DNA from 3 places in the Geodermatophilus sp. SYSU D00684 genome. Region 2 is predicted to be linked to each of the others. Evidence: riboswitches for the same ligand, from Rfam matches in the RefSeq annotation. Region 2 holds a riboswitch; each other region holds the start of a gene.

Region 1 (4,377 bases), on a different contig from region 2:
CCCGTCGTCGGGTCGGTCGTGACGTCGCTGACCGTGAAGACCCCGAACTGCATCTCGTGCTCCATGTGGTTGAGAGTGCAACTACTGTACCCCGCCCAACGAGCCGCCCCCGCCGGGCATTCCCCCCGGGGGCCGTGACCGTACTGAGACCTCTCGACCGCGCACGGTGACCGGCCCGGCACGTCCGGGCGCGACCGGTCCGCACGTCCCGCGCCCACCCGTGTCGGCCCGTTCGGCCGCACCCGGCGGGTGGAACTCTGTGATCACCCCCCGCCGGCGTGCCGGTGGGGGACCGGATCGGAGCGCACCGAGGGGGAACCGGGATGTCGCTGCGGGGACAGGGAGCTGCTCCGGACGGGGCTGGGGACGGCCCCGCCGAACCGCCTCCGGGACGCGGGCTCGACGGCCTGCTGGGCACCGGGCCGGTGTTCACCGGGGCGGTGCGCGGCTACGACCGCCTGCAGGTCGACGACTACGTCGCCTGGGCGGAGACCGAGCTGCTGGTCCTGCGCCGGGAGAACGAGCACCTGCTCAGCCGCTACGCCGCCGCGTCGGCCGAGCTGCAGAACGCCCGCCGCCGGCTGGCCCAGCTGGTCCGCGAGCGGCAGAGCCTGCCCGGCCCCGAGGACGCCGCCGCGATGATGCGCCGGGCCGAGGAGGCGGCCGCCGCGCTGACCGCCGCCGCCGAGGAGGAGGCCGGGCGGATCCGCGCCGAGGCGCTCACCGAGGCACAGGCCCGGCTGTCCGGGGTGGCCGAGATGCGCGAGGCGGTGCTCGCCGCCCGCGAGCAGACCCGCAGCGAGGCCGCCGCGATCCTGGAGGCCGCGCGCCGCGAGGCGGCCCGGCTGGAGGAGGGGGCCGCCGCCGAGCGCGCGCGGCGGGACCGCGAGGCCGCCGAGGCGCGGGCGCGGGCCGACGCCGAGGCGCTCGAGCGCCGGTCCGCCGTCGAGGCCGAGCTCGCGCCCCTACGCGACGAGCGCGACCGGGCGCGCGACTGGCTGCGCCTGCTGACCGGGCAGCTGGACGAGGCGCTCGCCGTCGTCACCGGGGTCGTGCCCGACGACGTCCACGCCCTCGGCGACAAGCGGGGCCTGCCCCGCCTCGGGGAGGACCCGGCGCCCGAGCCCCGCGCGGGGGCGCGTCCGGCGCCGTCCGCCACGGACGTGTCCGACGTGACACCTCTGCACGGTCCCGGCCGACCCGAGGTCGCCGCGGCCTCCTGACCAGCGGTGACGCGGAGGTGCGTTCCGGGACGGGGGAGTCCGCACCACGCGTCCCGACCGCACCTCCGGCCCCGGCCGTTGTCACGAACCGGTAACGACCGTACGGTGGCTGGCGTCCGGCAGGTCGTCAGGTCCCCGTCCCGGGGAGCCCGGCCGGACGCCGCCGAGTCGTGTCCGCACCCGTGGACGCGAGCCGGGGACCCACCGCAGTACTGGGGTGAATCGCGCCCGCCGAGCTCCGGCCCGGCGCGCGTAGGGCTCCTTCCCGCCCGAACCCGTCAGCTAACTCGGTAGGCGGCTCACGGAAGAAACGGAGAGTCTCCGCATGCCCCGCCTCCGGGCCGAAGCGGCCCGCAGGTGCAGCTGCCCGCGCGCACACCGCGCCCCCGCGTCCGCCTGACGCCGGCCGCCCCTGCCCTGCCGCTCCCTGCGACGACGTCGCCGGGGACCCCGTACCGCCACACCCCCCCAGACCCGCGCCGCACCCGCACGCCCGAGGTCCGCCTCCGGGCCGCTGCCGCGCGCACTCTCCCTCGGAGCCCTCACCCCCTCATGTCCCGCCACGTCCCGAACACGCCTGCCGACGCCCCCGTGACCGTCGAGCTCGCCACCCCCGACGTCCTCGCCGACACCGCCACCCGCGAGCTGCCCGCGCTCGCCGACGCCGCCGAGCCGGCCGCCGAGGCCCCCGCCCGCCGGCGCCTGTTCCGCCGCGGCAGCCCGCCACTGGGCCCGCGCCGCCCGGCCCTCCTGCTCGGCGCCGCCGCGGCCGGCGCGCTGATCGTGGGCGTCGTCTCCACCAGCGGCCCGGCCGCCTCCGCCGGCACCGACACCGCCGGCACCGCGGTCAGCGTCGCCGACGAGCTGGGCATCCCGCAGCAGCAGGCCGCCGCGCAGGCCGCGACCGCCCCCGACCTGACGACGCTGGCCGACGTCGCCGCCTCGCGCGCCGAGCGCAGTGCGCAGGAGGCCGGTGCCGCCCAGGCGCAGCTCGCCGCCGAGCAGGCCGAGCGCGACCGCCAGGCCGCCGAGGCCGAGGCCGCCCGCGTCGCCGCCGAGGCCGAGGCCGCCCGCGTCGCCGCGGAGCAGGAGGCCGCCCGCCAGGCCGCCGAGGCGCAGGCCGCCGCCGAGGCCGCCGCCGCGCAGCAGGCCGCCGAGGAGCAGGCCGCCGAGGAGGCCGCGCCGGCCGCGCCCTCCGGCTCCTTCAAGGACTACGCGCTGAGCAAGGTCGGCAGCGGCGAGCAGTTCTCCTGCCTGGAGAAGCTGTGGGGCAAGGAGAGCGGCTGGAACCCCAACGCGCAGAACCCCACCAGCACCGCCTACGGCATCCCGCAGTTCCTGGACTCCACCTGGGCCAGCACCGGGATCGCCAAGACCTCCGACGGCTACCGCCAGATCGACGCCGGCCTGATCTACATCGAGGAGCGCTACGGCTCGCCGTGCGACGCCTGGGCGCACTCGCAGGCCACCGGCTGGTACTGATCCCCAGGTGATCCAGCGAGGGCCGGCCACCCGGGTGGTGCCCGCGGGGTTCGTCCGCGCGCACACCCAGGTGCGCCGGCCCTCGCTCGTCCCCGAGGTGCGGCTGCACGTCGCCGACGACGTCGTCGCCCTGTGGGAGGCGATGGAGACCGCGGCCGGCGGGGCGGGGGAGGAGCCGCCGTTCTGGGCGGCCGCCTGGCCCGGCGGGCAGGCGCTGGCCCGCCACCTGCTCGACGCGCCCGCCACCGTCGTGGGCCGCACGGTGCTCGACCTCGGGTCGGGCAGCGGCCTGGTCGCCGTCGCCGCCGTCCTCGCCGGCGCCCGCCGGGTGCTGGCCAGCGACGTCGACCCGTTCTCCCGGACGGCGGTCGGTGTCAACGCCGGCCTCAACGGCGTGACCGGCATCAGCGTCACCGGCGACGTGCTGGACCGGGAGCCACCGGCCGTCGACGTCGTCGTCGCCGGGGACGTCTGCTACGACCGGGAGATGACCGGGCGGGTGCTGCCCTTCCTCGACCGGGCGCGGGCCCGCGGCTGCGCCGTGCTGATCGGCGACCCCGGCCGCCCGTACCTGCCGCACGAGCGGCTGGAGCCCGCCGCGGTGTACGAGGTCCCCGAGACCGAGGGGCCCGGGCTGCGCCGGACGACGGTGTGGCGGCTGCCCTGAGCGCCGCCGGATACGGTCGCCGCGTGCGCCCCTACGCCTTCACCGGTACCGCCGTCGTCACCGGGGCGGCCAGCGGCATCGGCGCCGCGCTCGCCCCGCGGCTGGCCGCCCGCGGCACGGACCTCGTGCTGCTCGACCGCGACGCCGAGCGGCTCGAGGGCGTCGCGGCGGCGGTCCGCGCGGCCTCCCCGGGCCGGTCGGTGGACACTGTCGTCGCCGACCTCGCCGACGCCGGGCAGCTGCGCGAGGCCGCCGACCGGGTCGTCGCGGGTCACCCGGCGACGACGCTGCTGGTCAACAACGCCGGCGTCGCGCTGGGCGGGCGGTTCGACCAGGTGACCCTCGAGGAGTTCGAGTGGGTCATGGACGTCAACTTCCGCGCCGCCGTCCGGCTCACCCACGCGCTGCTGCCCACGCTGAAGGGGAACCCCGGGTCGCACCTGGTCAACGTCTCCAGCCTCTTCGGGCTCATGGCGCCGGCCGGGCAGGCGGCGTACGCGTCGAGCAAGTTCGCCGTCCGCGGGTTCACCGAGGCGCTGCGGCACGAGCTGGCCGAGGACGGCGTCGGCGTGACCAGCGTGCACCCCGGCGGCATCGCCACCCGGATCGCCGAGACCGCCCGCGTGGCCAGCGGTGCCGACCCCGCGGAGGCCGAGCGGGGCAAGCGCGAGTTCGCCAGGCTGCTGCGCTACCCGGCCGACCGCGCCGCGCAGCGGATCGTCGAGGCGGTGGAGCGGCGCCGGCCGCGGCTGCTCATCGGCGCCAGCGCCGTCGTCCCCGACGTCCTGGTGCGGCTGGCGCCGGGCTCGTACGGGCGGGTGCTCGCCGCCGCCACCCGGCTGGCCGGCCTGCGCCGGGCGGCCTGACCCCGCGGGGTCCCCGGTGACCGTCCACGTCGGCACGTCGGGCTGGAGCTACGACCACTGGGAGGGCGTCCTCTACCCGCCGGGGACGCCGTCCCGGGACCGGCTGGCCCACTACGTCCGCCGGTTCGGCACCGTCGAG
Region 2 (4,377 bases):
ACGGCGATCTGCGGCTTGTGCCCGCGCAGCTGCGGCAGCGACCCGGACGCCAGCGCATTGTCGGCCACCTGGACGAGGGCGTCGCCGAGGCGCTGGGCGCGGGTGCGCTCGTCCCCGGCGGGCCGGTCGGCCTGCACGTGGGCTTCGAGTGCGGTCTGCAGCTTCTCCCCGCCGACCGCGTCGAGGTGCCCGCGGAGGGACAGGCTGCCGTCGGCGTGCCGGGACAATGTCAGTGAACGGCCCTCGGTGGGGTCGGGTTCCGGCCCGTCGGGGTCGAGGTCGTTGACGTAGTGCTGCACCACCTGGACGAGGTCGGCGTGCTCCCGCTCGACCGCCACGCCGGTGAGCACCGCGTCGATCACCGGCAGGTCCACGCCCTGCTCGAGAGCTGAGGCCAGCCGCTCGGGGGTCACGGCGCGGGCGGCCACCGCGACCTGCTCGGCGGACACCAGACCCGCCTCGTGGGCCTCGGCCAGCGCCGGCAAGTGCTCCAGTGCCCGGCCGTTGCGCACCAGTCGCGCGGCCTCTGCCGTCGAGAGCCGGCAGTGCCCGCGCAGCCAGGAGGTCATCGACCTCTGCCCGTCCCGCTCGGGCGCCTGGGACAGCTCCGCGGCGCGGACCGCGCGGGCCAGCCGGGCGTCGATCCGGTTGCGCTCGGCGACCAGCGCGGCGACGTCGTTGAGGACGTCACCGCCGCCCTGTTCACTCGAACACATGTACGAAGTCTAGCCGAACGAACAGCCTGACGCCAGGTGAATGCGCAGGTCAAAAGCTCGTCGACGGTGGAGGGAGCGGCGGCTGGCCGCCGACGACCCCGGCCACCACGGCGGCCGCCGCGTGACCGGTCAAGACGGCGTCCAGCACGGGTACACCTGCGCGCCAGCCGGTCAGCAGCCCGGCCGCGAACGCATCCCCGCAACCGGTCGTATCGCGCGGTCCGCCCGCCGGCAGCGGCTCCACCGGGACCTCCACTGTGCCCTCCGCCGTGACGACCCGCGTCGGACGAGCACCGGCGTGGACCAGCACCAGCGGTGGCGCCCAGGCGGGGAGGTCGCCGTCCAGACCCAGGACCGTGGCCTCGGCGGCGTTGCAGCAGAGCACGTCCGGACGCAGCCCGGTGAGCAGGTCGACGTAGGCGCCCTCGCCGTGAGCCGAGATCCGGGCGGCCGCGGCGACGTCCGCGCTCACCGGCACCCCGAGGTCGTGCGCCGTGTCGGCCGCGGCCCGCACCGCGTCGGGGAAGCGCAGCAGGTCGTAGCCGTCGAGGTGGACGACGGCCGCGCCGGCGAACCACTCCGGACGGACGTCGGCCGGCTCCAGCCCGCCCTCGCCGCGGTCGGTCAGCACCGTGCGCTCGCCGTCGGGGTGCACGAGCACCGTCGCCAGCGGCGTGCGGCCGCGGCGGACCACCGCCAGCTCGACGCCGCGCGCCGCGAGACCCGCCAGCAGCCCGTCGGCGAGCGGGTCCTTGCCGGCCCAGCCCGCGAGCCGCGCCGGCGCACCGAGACGAGCCACGCCGACGGTGACGTTGGCGGGGGCGCCGCCGGCCGTCGTCGTCCGCTCGACCCGCTGCTGACCGCCGACCACCAGCGGCGCGGACAGCGGGAGCAGCTGGTCGGCGACCAGCTTGCCCACCGCCACCACCGGTCCGGAGCCGGCCGGCCGCGGCCAGGCGGGGACGGCGGAGGTCACCGGGGGGAGGGTAGGACCGGCGGGCGGTGTCCCCGGCCGGGCGAGCCGGCCGGGGACACCGTTCCCTGCGTCAGGCGACGCGGCGGGCGCCCGAGTAGCTGGGCATCGAGTCGAGGTCGACCACGGCCACCGGCTTGCCGGCGGTCGAGGAGTGGACCATCTGGCCGTTGCCGATGTACATGCCCACGTGCGACACGGGGCTGTAGAAGAACACCAGGTCACCCGGCTCGAGGTCGGCCTTCGCCACCGGGGTGCCGAACGTCGACTGGGCCTTCGAGGTGCGCGGGATCGAGACCCCCGCCGCCTTGTAGGCGTAACTGGTCAGGCCCGAGCAGTCGAAGCTGTCGGGACCGGTGGCGCCGTAGACGTAGCGGTCACCGACCTGCGCGAGGGCGGTGTCGACGGCGGTCTGGGCCGCGCCGTTGGGGGCGGGCGCCGGCGCGGCGGCGACCGTCCCGGTACCCCCGCCGCCCGTGGAGGCCGACGCCGGGAGGGGTGAGAGGGCGATGCCGGCTCCGGCGATGGCCGCGACGGCGATGCCGCGGAACGAGCGACGGGCGGTGGACGTGCGTGCAGTCGTCATCGACGACGGTTCTCCTGTTCTCCGCGACCGCCTACCGGGTTAGCTGACGGGTTCGGACGGAGGAGTCGCCCGGCGCGACGGAGCGCGCTTCACCCCAGTGCTCAGGTGGGTCCCCGGCCCGGGTGCCGGCTGGGTGCCGGCCGCCTGGTTCGGCGTGTCCGGCGGGGTGTCACACGGGAGGTGGCGAAGGGCCCCGGCCGGACCGCGACGACGGTAGGGAGGGGTGTTGCTGTGCTCAACCGGACCGCATCCGCGCCACGCCCGGGAGCGACACGCCGACTTGACGTGGGCCGCGGATGCGAATCGCCTTCGTCACCTGCGGAGGTGCCCGTGTTCCCGGCGCGCCGCCCCGACTCGCCGACGGCGACACGCCGGGGCGCACGAGAAAGGACGCGGCGGTGCGCCCGCACAGCCCGTCAGCGGCCCACCACGACCGGATCGGGGGAAGGGCCCGGGATCGCGACGGTTGCGTCGCCCGTTGTCGGGGCACCGGAACAAGCAGTCGAGAGGAGGGAGCCCCCCATGGGCATGATGAGGAAGCTGATCGCCTCGGGCGTCGCCGCCAAGGTCGTCCAGGAACTCCAGAAGCCGCAGAACCAGGCCAAGATCAAGCAGTTCGTCCGCGACTTCCAGGCCAAGAACGCGAAGGGCGGCAAGGGTCAGGCCGGTCGCGGCCACTGACCCGCACTCCCGACCGCGGCCCCCGTCCCCACCCGGGACGGGGGCCGCGGTGTGTCCGGGGGTGCCCGCGGGGCGACCGGGGCGTCCCGTGACCGTTCCGCGACGACGCCGTCCCGGAAGTCCCCGAGGAGCCTGCACCGCCGTGTGAGGCTCCCGCGGTTCCTCCCGCGACAGCAGAGCCGCCGCGGGATCCTCCAGCACGACGGGGTGTCCCACATGACCCAACCACCGCCCGGCCAGCCGTGGCAGCCACCGCAGGGCCCGCTGCCCGGCTTCCTCCCCCCGCCTCCGGAGAGGAAGGAGACGCCGGTCTACCTGCGTCCCTGGTTCGCCGTCCTCGCGCTGGTCCTCGTCGTGGGGACCATCGGTGCCGCGCTCGGCGGTGGCGGTGACGAGCCGGCGACCGCTGCCGCGAGCACCACCACGGTCACCGAGACCGTGACGGCGACCCCCAGCCCCCAGCCGGCGGTCCCGCCCGTCTCCAGCGCCCCGCCGCCCGCGGTCGCGCCGAGCACCACCGCGGCCCCGACCACGCCGGCCGCGCCGGTGGTCGACTTCGCCATGCCGTCGGTGGTCGGGATGAACCTGCAGGACGCCCAGGACCTGATCCAGACCAACGGCGTCTTCCTCAGCCTGTCCCACGACCTGCTCTACGGGCGCAACCAGGTGCTCGACGCCAACTGGAAGGTCTGCACGCAGAACGTCCCGGCCGGCCAGCGGGTCACCGGCGAGGCCGAGGGCACGATCGACCTCGGCGTCGTGAAGCTTGAGGAGTCCTGCCCCTGAACCGCCGTCCCGGCCGCCCGTGCGGGGCGGCCGGGACACCGGGTCGGGAACGACCCGTGATCGGAACACGGGCGCCACGGGGACGACGCGCACCCGCCCTAGCGTCCCGGCCATCGCGCACCGGTCCGAGGAGACCCGATGGCCACCAGTCCCACCCGAGGCGCCTCCGGCGTCACCTACGCCCAGGCCGACGACGGCTACTTCGACAAGCGCGGGCTCACCCGCTCGGCCGGCGTCTGGGGGTTGTGGGGCCTCGGCGTGGCCGCCGTCGTCAGCGGTGACTTCTCCGGCTGGAACCTCGGCATCGACGGCGCCGGGTGGGGCGGGTTCGCGCTCGCCTGCGTCGTCGTCACGGCCATGTACTTCACGATGGTCGCGAGCATCAGCGAGATGTCGGCGGCCATGCCGCACACCGGCGGCGCCTACTCCTTCGCCCGCTCGGCGATGGGCCCGTGGGGCGGCTTCGTCACCGGCCTCGCCGAGACGATCGAGTACGTCGCGACGACGGGCGTCGTCGTCTACTTCTCCGGCCAGTACGCCGACGGCATCACCGACGCCCTGTTCGGCCTCTCCCTGCCCGCCTGGGTGTGGTGGGTGATCCTCTACGGCGTCTTCCTCGCGCTGAACGTCGCCGG
Region 3 (4,377 bases), on a different contig from region 2:
CCGGTGCCGGTGCTCACCACCTCCGGGACGGCGACCGCGCACCTGCACGCCGCCGTCCTCGAGGCCGACGTCAGCGGCGTGCCGCTGCTGGCGCTGACCGCCGACCGGCCGCCGGAGCTGCGGGGCACCGGCGCCAACCAGACCATCGAGCAGCCCGGCCTCTACGGCGGCGCGGTGCGCTGGGCGGCCGACGTCGGCGTGCCCGAGGCCGGCCGCGAGGCCGCGCAGAACCGCTACTGGCGGTCGGTGGTGTCCCGGGCGCTGCTCGCGGCCACCGGCGTCCTGTCCGGCGACCCCGGCCCGGTGCAGCTGGACCTGCCGTTCCGCGACCCGCTGCTGCCGGAGGAGGAGCCCGGCCCGCTCGCGGGCCCGTGGGCCGGCCGGGACGGCGGCGCGCCGTGGACCGCCGGGGAGCCCGCGCCGGTCGCGGCCGCGCCGGTCCCGGACGGCCCGCGCACGCTCGTCGTCGCCGGGGACGGGCCGGACGCCGTCGGCCGGGCGTGGGCGGCCGGCGCCGCCGCGGCCGGCTGGCCGGTGGTCGCCGAGCCGAGCGGCGGGGCGTGGACCGACGGCGCGGTGCGCGGTGGGGCGCTGCTGCTCGGCGTGCCCGGCTGGCTGGACGCGCACCGGCCCGAGCGCGTGGTCGTCGTCGGCCGGCCGACGCTGTCCCGGCCGGTGGCGGCGCTGCTGGCCGACCCGCGGGTGCGCGTGGAGACCGTGGTCGCCGGGCCGCGCTGGCCCGACGCCGGCCGGTCGGCGGCGCTGGTCACCCGCGCCGCCCCGCCGGCCGGTCCGCCCTCCGACCCGGCCTGGGCCGCCGCCTGGCGCGCGGCCGCGGACCGGGTGGGCGCGACCGTCGACGCCGCCCTGGACACCGCGCCCGGGCTGACCGCCGCCCGGCTGGCCCGCGACGTCGTCGCCGCGCTGCCGTCCGGGGCCCTGCTGGTGCTCGGCTCCTCGACGCCGGTGCGCGACGTCGACCGGCTGGCCGTGCCGCGCGGCGACCTCGCCGTGCTCGCCAACCGCGGCGTCGCCGGGATCGACGGCACGGTGTCCACCGCCGTCGGGGCCGCCCTGGCGCACGGCGGGCCCGCGGTGGCGCTCATGGGCGACCTCACGTTCCTGCACGACCTGCAGGGGCTGCTCACCGGCGAGGGCGAGCCGCGCCCGGACCTCACCGTGGTGGTGCCCGACAACGACGGCGGCGGGATCTTCGCCCAGCTGGAGCCGGGGCGGCCGGCGTACGCCCGCGACTACCGGCGGGTGTTCGGCACGCCGCACGGGCGGGACCTGGTCGCCGTCGCGGCGTCCCTGGGCTGGGCGGCGACGGCGGTGGCCACGCCGGAGGAGCTCACCGTCGCGCTCGCGTGCGGCGGGCCGCGGGTGGTCGTCGCCCGCACCGACCAGCGCGCGGAGGCCGATCTGGCCGTCGCCCTGCGGGAGGCCGCGGGCCGCGCCCTGGCCTGACCGGCCTCAGGAGCGCCGGATCTCCTGCAACGACCAGCCGTTGCCGTCGGGGTCGCTGGAGAACGCGAACCGCGAGCCGGGGGCGGGGCGCCCTCGAGGCCCAGTTGCTGGACCTCGGTGACGTCGACCCCGCGCCCGGCCGGCTCCCGGCGGACGGCGTCGACGTCCTCGACGACGAGTTGCGGGCCCCGGGTCGAGCCCGGCTCGTCCCGATGACGTCGTGGTCGAGCCCGAAACCGACCTGCTCGACGGAGAAGGCCCTGGCGACGTCGACGTCCGCTCACCGGGATGCCGATCACCTCGAGTCGCACGTCCGTGCGGGGGACCCCAGGGAGGTCCGGGCACCCCATGGGGGCCTCGCGGCGCGGTCCCGGCGGGGAGTGGAGGCCCGGATCGGGGCCCGTCACCGGTGGCCTTCGTCACGGGGGCCGGGGGCGGTCGCGGCGGGGGCACGAGGACTGCCGCGGAGCCGGATCGCGCGCGGCGAGCAGCGCGTTCCGTTACCCGCGCGGGAGTCACGCCGACGTCACGCCGTACCCCACGGGCCCCAGCCGAACCCTTGTGTGACCGCCGTCACGACGACAGTCGACATGACGACACGTAACGTTTTGGCTGCGCTCAGCGAACACAGAGCGTGGCGCCGGTCCGCCAAACCCTGCCCACCGGTCGCCCACGACAACTCCCAGGGCAGGGGTGGGGGACCCACTCTTCCGGCGCGCGACGGCCTACGGGGGCCTGTCGGAGCGCGCCTCGGGGTGAAGCCGCGGACCGCGGCCGGGCACCGATCGCCCGAACCCGACAGCTCACCTCGCCGGCGGTGATCGGGAGATCATCACCATGCCCAAGCACCGCGCACCCCGCTACGTCCGCACCAAGAAGGTCATCGCCAAGGCCCCTGTCGCCGCCGGCGCCGCCGCCGTCGGTCTGGGCGTCCTGAGCTCGCCGGCCTCCGCCTCCACCACCCACGACTGGACCGGCGTCGCCCAGTGCGAGTCCAGTGGCAACTGGAGCATCAACACCGGCAACGGCTACTACGGCGGCCTGCAGTTCAGCCAGTCCACCTGGGCCGCCTTCGGGGGCACCGGCCTCGCCCCGCGTGCCGACCTCGCCACCCCGGCCCAGCAGGTCCAGATCGCCGAGGCGGTCCTGGCCGGCCAGGGCGTCGGCGCCTGGCCGAGCTGCGGCAAGTACCTGACCGACGGCACCACCGCCGCCGCCGCCGAGGCGCCGGCCGCGCCCGCCGAGCAGGCCGCCCCCGCCGCCGAGGCCCCGGCCGCCCCGGCCGAGCAGCCGGCCGCCGAGCAGGCCGCCCCGGCCGAGCAGGCCGAGGTCACCACCGAGGAGTACACCGTCCGCTGGCGGGACACGGTGGCGAAGATCGCCGCCGCACACGGCCAGAGCTGGCGGGAGCTCTACGAGCGCAACGTCGACGTCATCGGCGCCAACCCGAACCTGATCTTCCCCGGTCAGGTGCTGGCGCTCAGCGGCTCGACCGCCGCCCCGGCCCCCGCCGCCGAGGCCGCTCCGGCCCCCGCCGCCGAGGCCGCCCCGGCCCCCGCCGCCGAGGCCGCCCCGGCTCCCGCCGCCGAGGCCGCCCCGGCTCCCGCTGCCGAGGCCGCCCCGGCCCCCGCCGCCGAGGCCGCCCCGGCTCCCGCCGCCGAGGCCGCCCCGGCCCCGGTCGCCGCCGGTGAGGCGGCGCCCGCCGCCACCCCGCCGATCGCCGAGGCCGCTCCGCAGGTCGCGCAGGCCGCGGTCGTCGCCGAGATCACCAACACCGCCGGCGCGATCCACGAGGCCGTGCAGGCGGCGGCGAACGCCGTCGTCAGCAACGTCCCGGGCGCCGCGGACATCACCCTCGGCGGCACGCGGGCCAGCGCGGTCGACCCGGACGGCCACCCCTCCGGCAAGGCGCTGGACTACATGGTCATGTCCGACGCCGCCCTCGGCGACGCGATCGCCCAGTACCACGTCGACCACTGGGACGAGCTGGGCGTCGAGTACGTCATCTGGCAGCAGCGCATCCTGACCTCGCCCGACGCCGCCTGGAAGGCGATGGAGGACCGCGGCGGTGCGACCGCGAACCACATGGACCACGTGCACGTGAACTACGTGGGCTGACCTCCCGCGCACCCGACGAGGGCCCCGACCGCGCACCGCGGCCGGGGCCCTCGCCGTCTCCGGAGCGCAGGGGGACGACGGCGCCGGCCGGGACCGGCCGCCTCAGCCCTCCAGCGCGGCCTGGAAGGCGGCGAACTTCGACTGCGTCTCGGCGAGCTCGGCCGCCGGGTCGGAGGCGGCGACGATGCCGCAGCCGGCGAACAGCCGGGCCGACCGCGGGTCGTCGTCGACCAGCTGCGCGCAGCGCAGGGCCAGCCCGAACTCGCCGTCCCCGCGGGCGTCGAGCCAGCCCACCGGCCCGGCGTAGCGCCCGCGGCCCATGCCCTCCAGCTCGGCGATGACCGCGGCGGCGGCCTCGGGCGGGGTGCCGCAGACGGCGGCGGTCGGGTGCACGGCGTCGACCAGCTCCAGCAGCCCGGCGCGGCCGCGGGCGCCCGAGCGGCGCTGGGTGCCGACGACGTCGGTGGCCAGGTGCCGCACGTTGGGCAGCGTCAGCAGCGAGGGCTGCTCCGGCACCGACAGCGCGGTGCAGAACGGGTCGAGCGCGCGGACGAGCGAGTCGACGGCGAGGGCGTGCTCGTCGCGGTCCTTGGCGCTGGTCAGGAGGCCCGCCGCGAGCCGCTCGTCCTCGGCGCCCGCGCCGCGCGGGGCGGTGCCGGCCAGCACCCGCGCCGACAGCTGCCGGCCGGTGCGGCGCAGCAGCAGCTCGGGGGTGGCGCCGAGCAGCCCGTCGACGGCGAAGGTCCAGCAGTCGGGGAAGCGCGCGGCCAGCCGGTCGAGCAGGCGGCGCGG

Evidence for each region. A riboswitch is a leader RNA that binds a small molecule or an ion and turns the genes downstream of it on or off. The one in region 2 is predicted to bind cyclic di-AMP.
Region 1: linked by a shared signal. The riboswitch ahead of ACI79L_RS00580 (aggregation-promoting factor C-terminal-like domain-containing protein) and the one ahead of ACI79L_RS13095 (C40 family peptidase) in region 2 are both predicted to bind cyclic di-AMP.
Region 3: linked by a shared signal. The riboswitch ahead of ACI79L_RS17655 (transglycosylase family protein) and the one ahead of ACI79L_RS13095 (C40 family peptidase) in region 2 are both predicted to bind cyclic di-AMP.

What each region holds. Positions count from the first base shown of each region.
Region 1 covers NZ_JBJGZI010000001.1:114,317-118,693, reverse strand. Annotated here, with positions in the region: gene ACI79L_RS00590 (LLM class flavin-dependent oxidoreductase) at 1-65, opposite strand, end outside; gene ACI79L_RS00585 (hypothetical protein) at 426-1,223, shown strand; cyclic di-AMP (ydaO/yuaA leader) riboswitch at 1,375-1,535, shown strand; gene ACI79L_RS00580 (aggregation-promoting factor C-terminal-like domain-containing protein) at 1,815-2,705, shown strand; gene ACI79L_RS00575 (class I SAM-dependent methyltransferase) at 2,713-3,372, shown strand; gene ACI79L_RS00570 (SDR family NAD(P)-dependent oxidoreductase) at 3,396-4,238, shown strand; gene ACI79L_RS00565 (DUF72 domain-containing protein) at 4,255-4,377, shown strand, end outside.
Region 2 covers NZ_JBJGZI010000016.1:1,103-5,479, reverse strand. Annotated here, with positions in the region: gene ACI79L_RS13105 (DUF222 domain-containing protein) at 1-716, opposite strand, end outside; gene ACI79L_RS13100 (carbohydrate kinase family protein) at 766-1,692, opposite strand; gene ACI79L_RS13095 (C40 family peptidase) at 1,763-2,275, opposite strand; cyclic di-AMP (ydaO/yuaA leader) riboswitch at 2,288-2,421, opposite strand; gene ACI79L_RS13090 (hypothetical protein) at 2,798-2,956, shown strand; gene ACI79L_RS13085 (hypothetical protein) at 3,173-3,742, shown strand; gene ACI79L_RS13080 (amino acid permease) at 3,881-4,377, shown strand, end outside.
Region 3 covers NZ_JBJGZI010000024.1:74,266-78,642, reverse strand. Annotated here, with positions in the region: gene menD (2-succinyl-5-enolpyruvyl-6-hydroxy-3-cyclohexene-1-carboxylic-acid synthase) at 1-1,467, shown strand, start outside; cyclic di-AMP (ydaO/yuaA leader) riboswitch at 2,131-2,300, shown strand; gene ACI79L_RS17655 (transglycosylase family protein) at 2,305-3,585, shown strand; gene ACI79L_RS17650 (isochorismate synthase) at 3,688-4,377, opposite strand, start outside.